2 regions of the Rathayibacter soli genome follow, and region 2 is predicted to be linked to the other one. Evidence: predicted binding sites of a transcription regulator. Region 2 holds the regulator's gene; the other holds the start of a gene.

Region 1 (5,857 bases), 1.8 Mb from region 2:
CGAATCACGCAGCACCAAGACGGATGTCGTCGCGTACGCGCTCGATCGCCTTCGGGATCTCGACGTGGACCTATCGCGGGCTGTGCTCGTCGGCGACCGCTCGCACGACGTCGAAGGCGCAACGGCCAACGGCATTCCGACAATTCTCGTCGAGTGGGGCTACGGCTCGCCCGCTGAGGCGGATGGCGCCATGGCGATCGTGCATTCCGCGGACCAGCTGCGCAAGCTGCTACTCGGCTGAACATCGGCAGTCCGGCAAGCCGCATCGAAAGCGTGCGTGATTGCTCTGTGTGTTATAGCTCCGCGCGTGTTTACCAGGAGCTTGTTGGCCCTGCGCGTGCTCGCCCTGCGCGTGCTCGCCCTGCGCGCGCTCGCCCTGCGCGCGCTCATCCTGCGCCGGTTCGTCCGGCGCTCGCCTGTTCTTCGCCGGTTCGTCCGGCGCGCGTTCGCCGCCAGGCGGCTTTGCTGCGCATCCGGATCGGGGTCTGGTTCGGGTCGATGTTTGCCGGTGGGATCATCCAGTAGGCGGAGCCCTCCCGCCGGATCTTCCACCCCTGATTGTGGACTCGCATATGGCTGAAACGGCACAGTAACACGCCGTCAGCGATATCGGTGCGGCCGTGATCAGCATGCCATTCGTCTGTGTGATGAGCCTCGGCATAAGAGGGAGGCTGGTCACAGAACGGGTCCATGCATCCGCCGTCTCGGTATGCCATCGCGACCTTGTGTTTCGCGGTGAATAGGCGCTGTTCTCGGCCCACGTCCAATGGGTTGCCGGAGCTGTCGACGGTGATCTGGCGGGTGCCGACGTCGCACAGCATCCGTTCCAGCATCGCCGGGGGGACCGCTTCACCCGTATCTTCCAGAAACCCGATTCCGGTCAAGTTGCCGTCCTGATCGTGTTTGTTCAGTTCGTCTTGGGCCACGATCACCCGAAGGCCGGGCTGGCGGGTGCCGAACGCCGTGGTCGGGTCGGCGATTGCTCCGGCACGCAGGGTATCCATGATCAGGTCGAAGACCAGCTGTTCGTTGGTGCGCGGATCGTTCACCAATTCTTCTGCACGTGCCCGCTCGGCAGCATCCACGAACCGCGGCCCGCCTCTGCGCGGTCGCATTCCCGCAGAGACGATCGAATCGATCCACGCGCCGGACTCGTCGTCGAACTGGACCCATGCCGTGCGCGCGCCTGAGCTGTTGCGGCCGAACCGCCACACCCGGTCTTCATAGTGCTTCTCGAACCGTTCCGTCACCCCGACGGGGTCGATCTGATCGCGCATCTGCCGTGCCAGCTTGCCCAGCTCGTCCGCATTCAGCGCCAGGCTTGCAGACATCTTCGAGCCGGCACTGGGTCGCTCCGCTGCGAGCTGCGCCGCATACTGCAGAAGTTGCGTGACGCCACCGCGCATCGTCTCGGCATCGCAGTGGTCGCACGGCTCGCCCATCCCGCGGATTATTGCGGCAGCACCATCGGAGGTCAGCGCGTGTTCCGCCACCGCCCGGGTGACCGGCTCGAACCACGGAAGCGCCGGCGACGACGGCCCGCACGAGCCGGCCAGCAGCGGATCCTTCAGCCGACCATCTTTCGGGTCGGGCGCGCCACCAACGCCGTCATCGGTGCCGAAACCTTCGCCGTCGCCGGCGCACTTGCCGGCCTCGAACGCTCGCGCGGCGGCATCCACCTCTGCCATGGCCTCACCCAGACGCACCTGCCGTGCAGCCTCACTCCGGGAAGACCCGGTGATTGCCTGAATCACGGCCGTCGCAGACCGGTAACCCTTGCGGGCCGCCAACCCCGAATAACCCAGATCGCGCTCGGAGCGCTTTGCGACCACCCCGGCGCCGGCCGCGATCACCGCATCGGTCTCCGACCGCAATGTTGCCGCCGCGGATAGCAGTCGCTGTAAGCCGACCTCATCCAGGCTGTCGACCACGGCCGGCAGAGAGCCGCCCGACCCACCAGAGACCGCTGAGGTCTGGGCGGTGTCCAGAACAGCACAGACGTCCAACACGCTCTGCTTCAGCTGCTCGGATATCGAAATCATGATCATATTCTATCACGACAATCGAAGATATATTCGACTCGGTCAAAATCTAAATAACACAACTCGACAGGGTGTGCGCCCAATTTAGAGCGGGCAGCCCGCCTGTAAAAGGGGCAATGCAACCGTCGCTCGGGCGTTCCGCCGCGACGCGCGCCGATCTCCGAAGGATCATCAGTCGTATCTATATTCGGCTAGAGTTGAACCGCTATCGCGGAGACAGCGGCCCTGTTGGAACCCCGCGGCCGTGCGGATGGGGTCAGGCACGCGGGGTCAGACGCACGGGGTCAGACGCGCGGGGCCAGACGCGCGGGGTCAGACGCGCGGGGTCAGACGCGCGTGAACACTCCGAGCCCCTCAGCGTGCCCAGTGTTCAGCGGCTCGAGCGCGAGCGTGGTCGGACCGGCCCCCACCGTGAAGGTCGCGGCCGAGATTCCGGCGGCGTTTTCGCCGATCGGCTCGTACGAGTAGGTCGCGCCGTCCCAGTGCGTCAACGGGTATCGCACCTGCTTCGCGCCCATCGTGAGCACCAGCGCATCGCCGTCTGCGATCACAGCGGCCGGCCCGTAGAGGTCGTTCGTGTATTTTCCGACCACGGCGGATGCCGGCGGCGCGGCACTCGGGGAGGCCGGCTTCGTCTTGCCTGCCAGTTCGCTCGGGTTCTCATAGCCGGGTGCGAACTGGTAGTCATGGAAGAGCCGGTACCAGTCGGCGCGCACGTCGCCCGTCTCGACAATGTCGAAGAAACTGCGGGTGACGGCCTCGACCAGTCCGATCGCCATGCCGTTGCCGAGCACGACGATGCCGAGCTTCTCGGCCGGCATCATCATATAGTTCGTGCCCGCACCGATGGCGAACTGGCCGGAGTGGCTGAGAACGACGCGCCCGGAGGCATCCGGACTTGTACCGATGCCATATCCGTACATGCCCGCGCGGGAGGCCGGCGTGCCGGGGGCTCCCGAGATCATGTGGGGAGATTGGATGGTTAGGATCTGTTTGGCGTCGATCACCTGCGTGCCATCGAACTTGCCTTCTGCCAATTGCAGGCGCAGCCACGCGGCCATGTCCTTCACGCTGCCGCTGACCCCACCGGCGGGGGCTTCTGGATCGGGGTCGCGCACGTACTTCGCCTCCCACTTCTTGCCGACGAGAACGTGACCGTATGCCCGTTTCGGCGAAGACTTGTACGCCGCCAACGTCGTGTTCGTCGACGACATCTTCAGCGGGTCGAAGAGGAATTCGTGGCAGAGGGCATCCCAGCTCATCCCCGCTGCGGCTGCCGTTGCCGCCGCGGCGGCAGTGAGTCCGAAGTTCGTGTATGCGTAGTGGGCGCGTATTGGCGCAAGCGGGTAATACTGCAATCGACTCAGGATGGCCGACTCGTCGTAGCCCAGATCCTCAACCAGGTCGCCCGCGTGGTCGGGGAGCCCGCTGCGGTGCGAGAACATGTCGGCCAGGGTGACGTTGTTGGTGGCGTATTCATCGGACAGTTTGAACGACTTCAGGTGCTTGATCACTGGGTCGTCCCACGCGACGATGCCCTTCTCGACAGCGGCCGCCATGACGGTGCCCGACAAGGACTTTGAGAGCGAGGCGAGCTGAAACACCGTGTCGGTGTCAACGGCGTCGTGCGTGCCGACCTTGCGCACTCCGAAACCCTTCGCGAAGACGATCTTGTCGTTGTGCACGACGGCTGCCGCCACACCGGGCATGCCCGTCTTCTTCATCAGATCCGTGATCAACGACTCCACGCGATCGACGGCCTTGTCGATGTTCGAAGCGTCGATCGGCAGATACGCAGCTTCGCTGGGAACTTTGACCTTGGGAAATGCGGACGCGGGAGGGTTCAACGCCTGCACCCCTAATGTGCCGCCGACACCAACGACGACACCTCCGGCGGCCGCCAAAGACGCCCCGAGAAAATTGCGACGTGCGACCTCTGCCACGAAAACCCCTAAGTGGCCGGCGCAGCCGAGAGCGCGGCGCTACGTTCCAAATGGAGCGGCGCGGGGCCTCTGGTCGCCGTTGGACCCTGTTCGAATATTAGAGGGAGATGTGTCAACGCTCCAAACCGCCATAGAGCATTTCTCAGCTTCGGTGGCAGCTCCCGACCGAGTTTCCCTCGCCCTGTTATCGCGCCAGGCGCTCGACCACCGCACCGAACAGCCGCGGTGCCGCCGAGGATGCCGGCACGATCTTCGAGCGCAACCCAGAGCGCCCGGCCGCGACGAGGCCACTGGTCAGCACTCGGAAGTCCCGCGTAACCCGCACCCACTCCCGCTCGTAGCGGCGCAGGTCGCCCGCGCGGACGGCGCGCACCGCTGCATCTGCCTGGGCGAAACCGACGCGCAAACCCTCGCCGGTGAGCGCGTCGACATAACCGGATGCGTCGCCCGTCAGCAGGACACGACCGGCGGTGCGTGCTGCCGAACGTTGGCGTAGCGGACCGGCCCCGCGCACGGGTCCGTCTACCGCAGCACCGCTCAGCCGCGCGCCGAGCTCAGGGATCCTGGAAAGTTCCGCGTCGAAATCGGCACCGACAGGACCCAGCAGAGCGACGCCGACGAGTTGAGCGCCGACCGGGGTCACGTACGCCTCGACCCGATCGGACCAGTGCACCTCGACGAAGTCGCTCCACGGTTGGGTTCGAAAGTGCCGACGCAGACCGAACCGGCGCTGTGACCTCTGCTGTGGCGCGGCAGCCAGCCCGACCAGCTGCCGCACGGTCGAATGCAGCCCGTCGCAGCCGACCAGCCAATCCGCGCGAATCCGGTCGAGGCCGGGGCCCGACACGGTGACGCCGTTCGCATCCTGCACTAGGTGCTCAACGCGACCGGTGATGCGACCCACGCCGAGCGCATCCGCCCGCTCGGCCAACGCGCGATGCAATTCAATCCGTCGCACCCCTCGCCCCGGGCCGTTCGTGAACACGTGCTCTGCGCGCGTCGCGCCTTGCAGATAGCGGATGCCGCGGAAGTCCATGCCTGCCGGGCGCACTCCGAGCAGCTCGAGGGCGCGAACGGCGCCGGGCATGAGTCCCTCACCGCAGGCCTTGTCGATCGGGGTTGGGCGCGGTTCGATGATCGCAACGTCAAAACCGAACGCGCGTGCGCGAATGGCCGCGACAAGACCGACTGGACCTCCGCCGACGATGAGAATTTCGACATCCGAGAGGAGTTCGGCGTCCGGCGCGCGCACGCTACGCTCCGGCCGCTCGAGTCGTCGCAAGCGCCCGCTCCTCGGTCGGGATGCGCACCGCCAGCAACAGAATTGCGTTCAGCACAGTGAATACGATGGCCGTGATCCACGCTGTATGTACGAGCGGCAGAGCAATGCCTTCGACGACGACCGCGACGTAATTCGGGTGGCGCAGCCAGCGATACGGGCCGCGCGTAACCAGGGGAAGGCCCGGCACGACGATCACCCTGGTGTTCCAACGCGGACCGAGCACGGTGATGCACCACCAGCGCAGCGCTTGGCTGGCCATGACAAGTGCGAGTGCCGGCCAGCCGAGCCAGGGAAGGAAGGGTCGGTCACCGAACCAGACTTCGGCAAAGCACGCGAACAACAGGCCGACGTGCAAGGCGACCATCGGCGGGAAATGCCACCTGCCGTACTCGATGCCGCCGCGAGCGAACGACCAACGGGCGTTGCGACTCGAGACGATTAGCTCAGCTATTCGTTCGACGCCGGTGGCCAGCAGAAGAGCGGTGTACCAGATCATGCGGGTGCCTCCGCGGGCACCGGTGGAGCGGCAGCGGTGGTTGAGGAGCGAGCGCCAGCGAGCGTCTCGATCACTTGTGGAACGGCGCCGGTGG
Region 2 (5,857 bases):
CGCGATCGCCTCGAACACGTGCCGCACCATGGATCCGGTGAAATGACCGCCGATCAGGTGGTACTGAAAACCTGCGGGCTCGCCGGCGTGCACGAGGTAGGGTCGGCCTGAAATGTCAACGACCGCCTGGACGAGGGCTTCGTCGAGCGGCACGAGGGCGTCGCCGTAGCGGGCGATGCCACTCTTGTCTCCCAGAGCCTGCACGATCGCCTTGCCGAGCACGATCCCAACGTCCTCGACCGTGTGGTGCACGTCGATCTCGACGTCGCCGGATGCGCGGACCGAGAGATCGGTCAACGAGTGCTTCGCGAACGCGGTGAGCAGATGATCGAAGAACGGCACAGAGGTATGAATGTCCGCAATCCCCGAGCCATCCAAGTCGAGGGACAACTCAATGCTCGACTCTGTCGTCTCTCTCTGAAGCTGCGCGATGCGCGTACCGGTGCTCATGATTCACAACCCTAGCGGCGCGATGACACTGTTCGCCTGCACGCTGAAGCGTGCGGCCGCATCGAGAAATGCGGTCGTCTCGGTCTGCGTGCCAGCACTCACGCGAAGGTGGCCGGGAATGCCGACGTCGCGGATCAATACCCCGTCGGCCAGCAGCGCCTCGAACATCGCGTGCGGGTCGGCGACACCTCCGAATAGAACGAAATTACTGCCACTGTCGTGCGGGAGGTAGCCGAGCGCAGTCAAGCCCTGCCCGATGCGGTCACGCTGGGCGCGGATGTCGTCGACCATCGCGAGCATCTCATCGGCGTGCTTCAGTGCGGCGATCGCGGCAGCCTGCGTGAGCACGGACAAGTGGTAGGGCAGACGGACCAGGCGCATCGCATCCGTCACCGCGGGGTCAGCGGCGAGGTAGCCGAGTCGCACGCCGGCGAACGCAAACGCCTTACTCATCGTGCGGGAGACGATCAAGCGGTCGCGTCCGGGGAGCAACGTCAGCGCGCTCGGCTGACCCTTTGGCATGAATTCGGAGTAGGCCTCATCGACAACGACGATCCCATCGGTCGCTTCGTATGCCGCGGCAATCACATCCAACGACAACGGCGTTCCTGTCGGATTGTTCGGCGCACACAGCAGGATGACGTCGGGGTGAGTGCGATTGATCCACTCGACAGCATGCGCGGGCGACACGCTGAACTCGTCGCCGCGGTCCCCCGCGACCCACCGCGTTCCGGTTCCGTTCGCCAGGATCGGGTACATCGAGTACGTCGGAGCGAAGCCAAGAACGCTCCTTCCGGGCCCGGCGAATGCTTGCAGGATCTGCTGCAAGACTTCGTTGGACCCGTTGGCTGCCCAAATGTTGTCAGCCGTAAGTCCATGACCGAGATAGCCGGCAAGCGAGTGCCGCAGTTCGGTGAATTCACGATCCGGATAGCGATTCGCGCGACCGACCGCATCCGACAGCGCCGCAACGATGTCCCGCGCAACGGCATCGGGGATCGGATGCGTGTTCTCGTTCACGTTCAACGCGACCGGCACATGCTTCTGCGGCGCCCCATACGGAGCCTTTCCTCGCAGGTCGTCACGCAGTGGCAGATCAGAAAGTGAACTCACCCCTCAATGCTAGAGCTTCGGCGCTGCCTCGCCGGGCCCACAGAACCGCGGTCAGCGGTCGTACTGAGCCGGGATGGCAAGACGCTGGCCGGGCACGAGCACCGACGTGGACAGCTGGTTGAGATCGGTGATCGCAGCGACCACGTCGCGCGGATCGGCGGACGGGGCTACTGTTTCGGCAATCTTCCACAGTGACTCTCCGGTCGTCACAGTCACGTGCGAAAACGAAGTGGTGTTTCCACCGCCGGACGCTGCGGCCGCTGCCCCATTGAACCCAAAAGCGAGCAGTGCGGCGAGCAACGGCGTCGCGGTCAGTACCGTCAACACCACACGCCCGCGTCGGGTGAGACGCAGGCGCATTCGCGCTGCCGGTGCGATGCTCGCGGTGCTCATGACTGCCTCCTGGCCGCTTCGTCGGAACCGGTCGCACCGTTTCCGGTGAGGCCGACCCGAGTGAATTGATTCGTATCCGGCGTTCGGCCGGAACCGCCGGATACGAAACTCTGTTCCGAATATATCTTCGAAGTCACGTGATTTCAACCCTATCTTCGTACAAATGTCAAAAAAGTTTCAGACACGCTCGAACAGGTGTTTGCCTTGTGGCGGTTCAGCAGATACAGTTTCGACTGTCTGGATCACATGCAACCAGGCACCACCGACATTCGGTTATCCGAACGGTGTTTGCTCATCCGAATCGAGCGGTCGCATGGCGAGAAGGGACGCACGACGTGGCGAGCAAGGGCGACGAACCGAAGCAGCGGGGCACCCGGCGGCGCAAGTCTCTGAGTGAGAAGCAACTGTCGATTCTGGACTTCATCCAGAGGTCGGTGAGCCAGCGCGGTTATCCGCCCAGCATGCGCGAGATCGGCGATGCCGTCGGGCTCGCCTCGCTGTCCAGCGTTACACACCAGCTCAACCAACTCGAGTTGAGCGGCTATCTTCGACGCGACCCGAACCGTCCGCGTGCCCTCGAGATCTTGATCGACATCCCCAGCACAACCGGCGACAGTGCGGACTTCGAGAATTCGACCCCGGTCGGCGACGCCGCCATGGTGCCGCTGGTCGGCCGAATCGCTGCCGGCATCCCGATTACTGCGGAAGAGCAGATCGATGAGGTCTTCCCGCTGCCGCGCCAGCTTGTCGGAAACGGCACGCTATTCATGCTCAAAGTCGTCGGAGAGTCGATGATCGACGCCGCGATCTGCGACGGCGATTGGGTCGTCGTTCGTCAACAGAGCGATGCCGAGAACGGCGACATCGTTGCGGCGATGCTCGACGGCGAAGCCACGGTCAAGGTCTTCCGCCAGCGCGACGGTCACACCTGGTTGCTCCCGCGAAACAGTGCGTTCGAACCGATCGTCGGCGACTTCGCCGATGTACTCGGCAAGGTCGTCGCCGTGCTCCGCTCCGTTTAGAGTCTCCCGCGCCCACGTTTCGATCTCGTCAGTGGGCACGGACCGTGCGCACAGGCAGGCAAGCGGGTTAGACCGCCACGGCGTTTGCGCGCACGGCGCGCGTCGCCTCCAGAATGTTCTTCAACGACGCCACAGTCTCGTCATAGCCGCGCGTCTTGAGCCCGCAGTCCGGGTTCACCCAAACTTGTCGCGGCGGGATCGCATCCAGCGCCTTCTGCAACAGTTCGGTCACCTCGGCGACCGACGGCACGCGGGGCGAATGGATGTCGTAGACGCCCGGCCCGATGCCGTGATCAAACCCGCTGGTCTTGATGTCGGCAACGACCTCCATCCGGCTTCGTGCTGCCTCGATGCTCGTCACATCCGCGTCAAGGTTCTTGATGGCGTCGATGACCACACCGAATTCCGAATAACACAGGTGCGTGTGAATCTGCGTCTGCGCTTCAACACCTGCGGTGGCAAGCCGGAACGATCCGACCGACCAGTCGAGGTAGGCGGGCTGATCCTTCTTTTTCAGCGGCAGCAGCTCGCGCAGCGCCGGCTCGTCGACCTGGATGATCCGGATGCCCGCGGCCTGCAGATCCGCAATCTCGTCCCGTAGAGCCAGCGCGACCTGGTTGGCCGTGTCGCCCAGCGGCTGGTCGTCGCGCACGAACGACCAGGCAAGGATCGTCACAGGGCCGGTGAGCATCCCCTTGACCGGTTTCGTCGTCAGCGATTGCGTGTAGCTGGACCAGCCCACGGTGATCGGGTTCGGCCGCGAGACATCGCCCCAGAGGATGGATGGACGCGTGCAGCGACTGCCGTAGGACTGCACCCATCCGTTCTGGGTCACGACGAAGCCGTCGAGGTTCTCGGCGAAGTACTGCACCATGTCGTTGCGCTCGGGCTCCCCGTGGACGAGCACGTCAAGGCCGATCTCCTCCTGCAGGTCGATCACGCGACGGATCTCGGCCTCCATGGCCTCGCGATAGTCCGCCTCGCTGAGGTCTCCTTTTGCGAAGTGAGCACGGCTCCGGCGGATCTCGCCGGTCTGCGGGAACGACCCGATGGTCGTTGTGGGCAGGAACGGCAGGTCGAGCGCTGCATTCTGGGCAACGACGCGATCCGCATAGGCACCGCGGTGGAAGTCGGCTTCTGACAGCCCGGCGATACGCTCACGCACGGCCGCGACCCGCACGCCTGTGGCGTTGTGTCGCTGTGCAAGTGCCGCGGATGCCGCGTCCAAGTCACTCTGGATCTCCTCGTGCCCGTCATCCAAACCACGAGCAAGAACCGCGACTTGGCCGACCTTCTGATCGGCGAAGGCCAACCAGCTCTTCAGTTCGTCGGAGAGCCGAGGCTCATCGTCAACATCGTGCGGTACGTGCAGGAGCGAGGTCGATGTGGCTGCGGCGACGTTAACCGTCAACGCGAGCAGACTCTCCAGCTTGCCGAACGCCGCTTCGAGGTCGCCACGCCAGACGTTGTGCCCATCCACGACCCCGCCGACCAGCGTCTTGGCCCGAAGCGCCGTACGCGTGGGGTCATCGAGATCGGCAACCGCCGGGACCGACCCGCGCACCAGGTCAAGACCGATCGCCTCTACGTTGCTCCCCGCGAGCACGGGCACAGCGTCATCGAGGCTGCCGTATGGGGCCGCCACGAACAGCGCCGGCCGATCGGTCGCTTCGCCGAGCGAGGCGTAGGCGGCGCGGGCCGCTTCGAGAACGTCCGCACGGGCATCCGCAATGCTCTCGCTCACGAGGGCAGGCTCGTCCAGCTGCACCCACTGCACGCCGGCGGCGCTCAATCGCGCCAGGAGCTGCTGGTAGACCGGCAGCACCTCGTCGAGCCGCGACAACGGCCTGAATCCGGCAGGAGCCGCATCGCTGGGTTTGCTCAGCGCGAGGAAGGTGACGGGGCCGACGATCACCGGGCGGGTGCGGTAGCCGGCGTTCGCGGCCTCCTCGGCCTCGCGCACGATGCGGTCGGACGCCAGCGAGAAGACGGTCTCCGGCCCGATCTCCGGCACTAAGTAGTGGTAGTTCGAGTCGAACCATTTGGTCATCTCCAGGGGCGCCCGGTTCCCTTCGCCCCGCGCCAATGTGAAGTACCCGGCCAGATCGAGCGATCCGTCCTCCCCGACAAGAGTGCTGAAACGCTCCGGCACAGCACCGAGCGTGACCGCTGCGTCGAGCATCTGATCGTAGTAGCTGAAACTTGCCGGAATCGACGAGTCGGCACGCCCCAGCCCGAGTGCACAAAGGCGCTCCCGAGTCACAGCGCGCAACTGCGCTGCGGCCTGCTCAAGTTCGGCTGAACTGATCGTGCCTGCCCAGAACGCCTCGACGGCCTTCTTGAGTTCGCGCCGGCGCCCGATTCTCGGGTAGCCGAGGATCGTCCCGGTTGGGAAGGGGGTCGTGCGCGTCATGCTGGTTCCTTTTCGGTGCTGGTGGTGAGAATGCCGCATCGTTCGAGAACGGCGAGGACGGTGTCGTGCTGGTTGAACGTGTACAGGTGAATTCCGGGCGCTCCTCCGGCGATCAAACGAGCTGCGAAGCGCGCGGCATGGTCGATTCCGATTTCTCGTTGCCCTTGCTCTGTCGGCTCGATCTCGAGCTGGATGGCGAGTTCGCTTGGCATGTCCTCGCCGCTGAGTTCGAGCATCCGTCGGAGCCGGGCAGGACTGGTGACGGGCATGATGCCCGGCAGAATCGGGAATTCGACACCCGCTTGCTTCGCCCGTTGCGCGAAGGCGAGATAGTCGTCAGCGTGGAAGAACAATTGGGTGATCGCGAGGTTGGCACCTGCCGCCTGCTTGGCCAGCAGTGTGTCGATGTCTTGGCTGACCGAACGCGACCGCGGGTGCCCGTTCGGGAAGGCCGCAACGGCAATCG

What was found. Region 2 encodes LexA, which represses DNA repair genes until DNA is damaged. Its sites were predicted from a motif close to TCGAACANNTGTTCGA; they were not measured.
Region 1: QU604_RS00525 (DUF222 domain-containing protein) is a predicted target of LexA. The motif match lies at 2,064-2,079, and genes of this name have one in related genera.

Annotation. Positions count from the first base shown of each region.
Region 1 is NZ_CP133020.1:100,117-105,973, reverse strand. Features, by position in the region: gene QU604_RS00530 (HAD hydrolase-like protein) at 1-241, shown strand, start outside; gene QU604_RS00525 (DUF222 domain-containing protein) at 387-2,042, opposite strand; gene QU604_RS00520 (serine hydrolase) at 2,369-3,985, opposite strand; gene QU604_RS00515 (NAD(P)/FAD-dependent oxidoreductase) at 4,170-5,237, opposite strand; gene QU604_RS00510 (isoprenylcysteine carboxyl methyltransferase family protein) at 5,239-5,763, opposite strand; gene QU604_RS00505 (type III polyketide synthase) at 5,760-5,857, opposite strand, start outside.
Region 2 is NZ_CP133020.1:1,910,419-1,916,275, reverse strand. Features, by position in the region: gene hisB (imidazoleglycerol-phosphate dehydratase HisB) at 1-450, opposite strand, end outside; gene QU604_RS08690 (histidinol-phosphate transaminase) at 454-1,563, opposite strand; gene QU604_RS08685 (LysM peptidoglycan-binding domain-containing protein) at 1,615-1,956, opposite strand; gene lexA (transcriptional repressor LexA) at 2,292-2,978, shown strand; gene metE (5-methyltetrahydropteroyltriglutamate--homocysteine S-methyltransferase) at 3,046-5,391, opposite strand; gene QU604_RS08670 (methylenetetrahydrofolate reductase) at 5,388-5,857, opposite strand, start outside.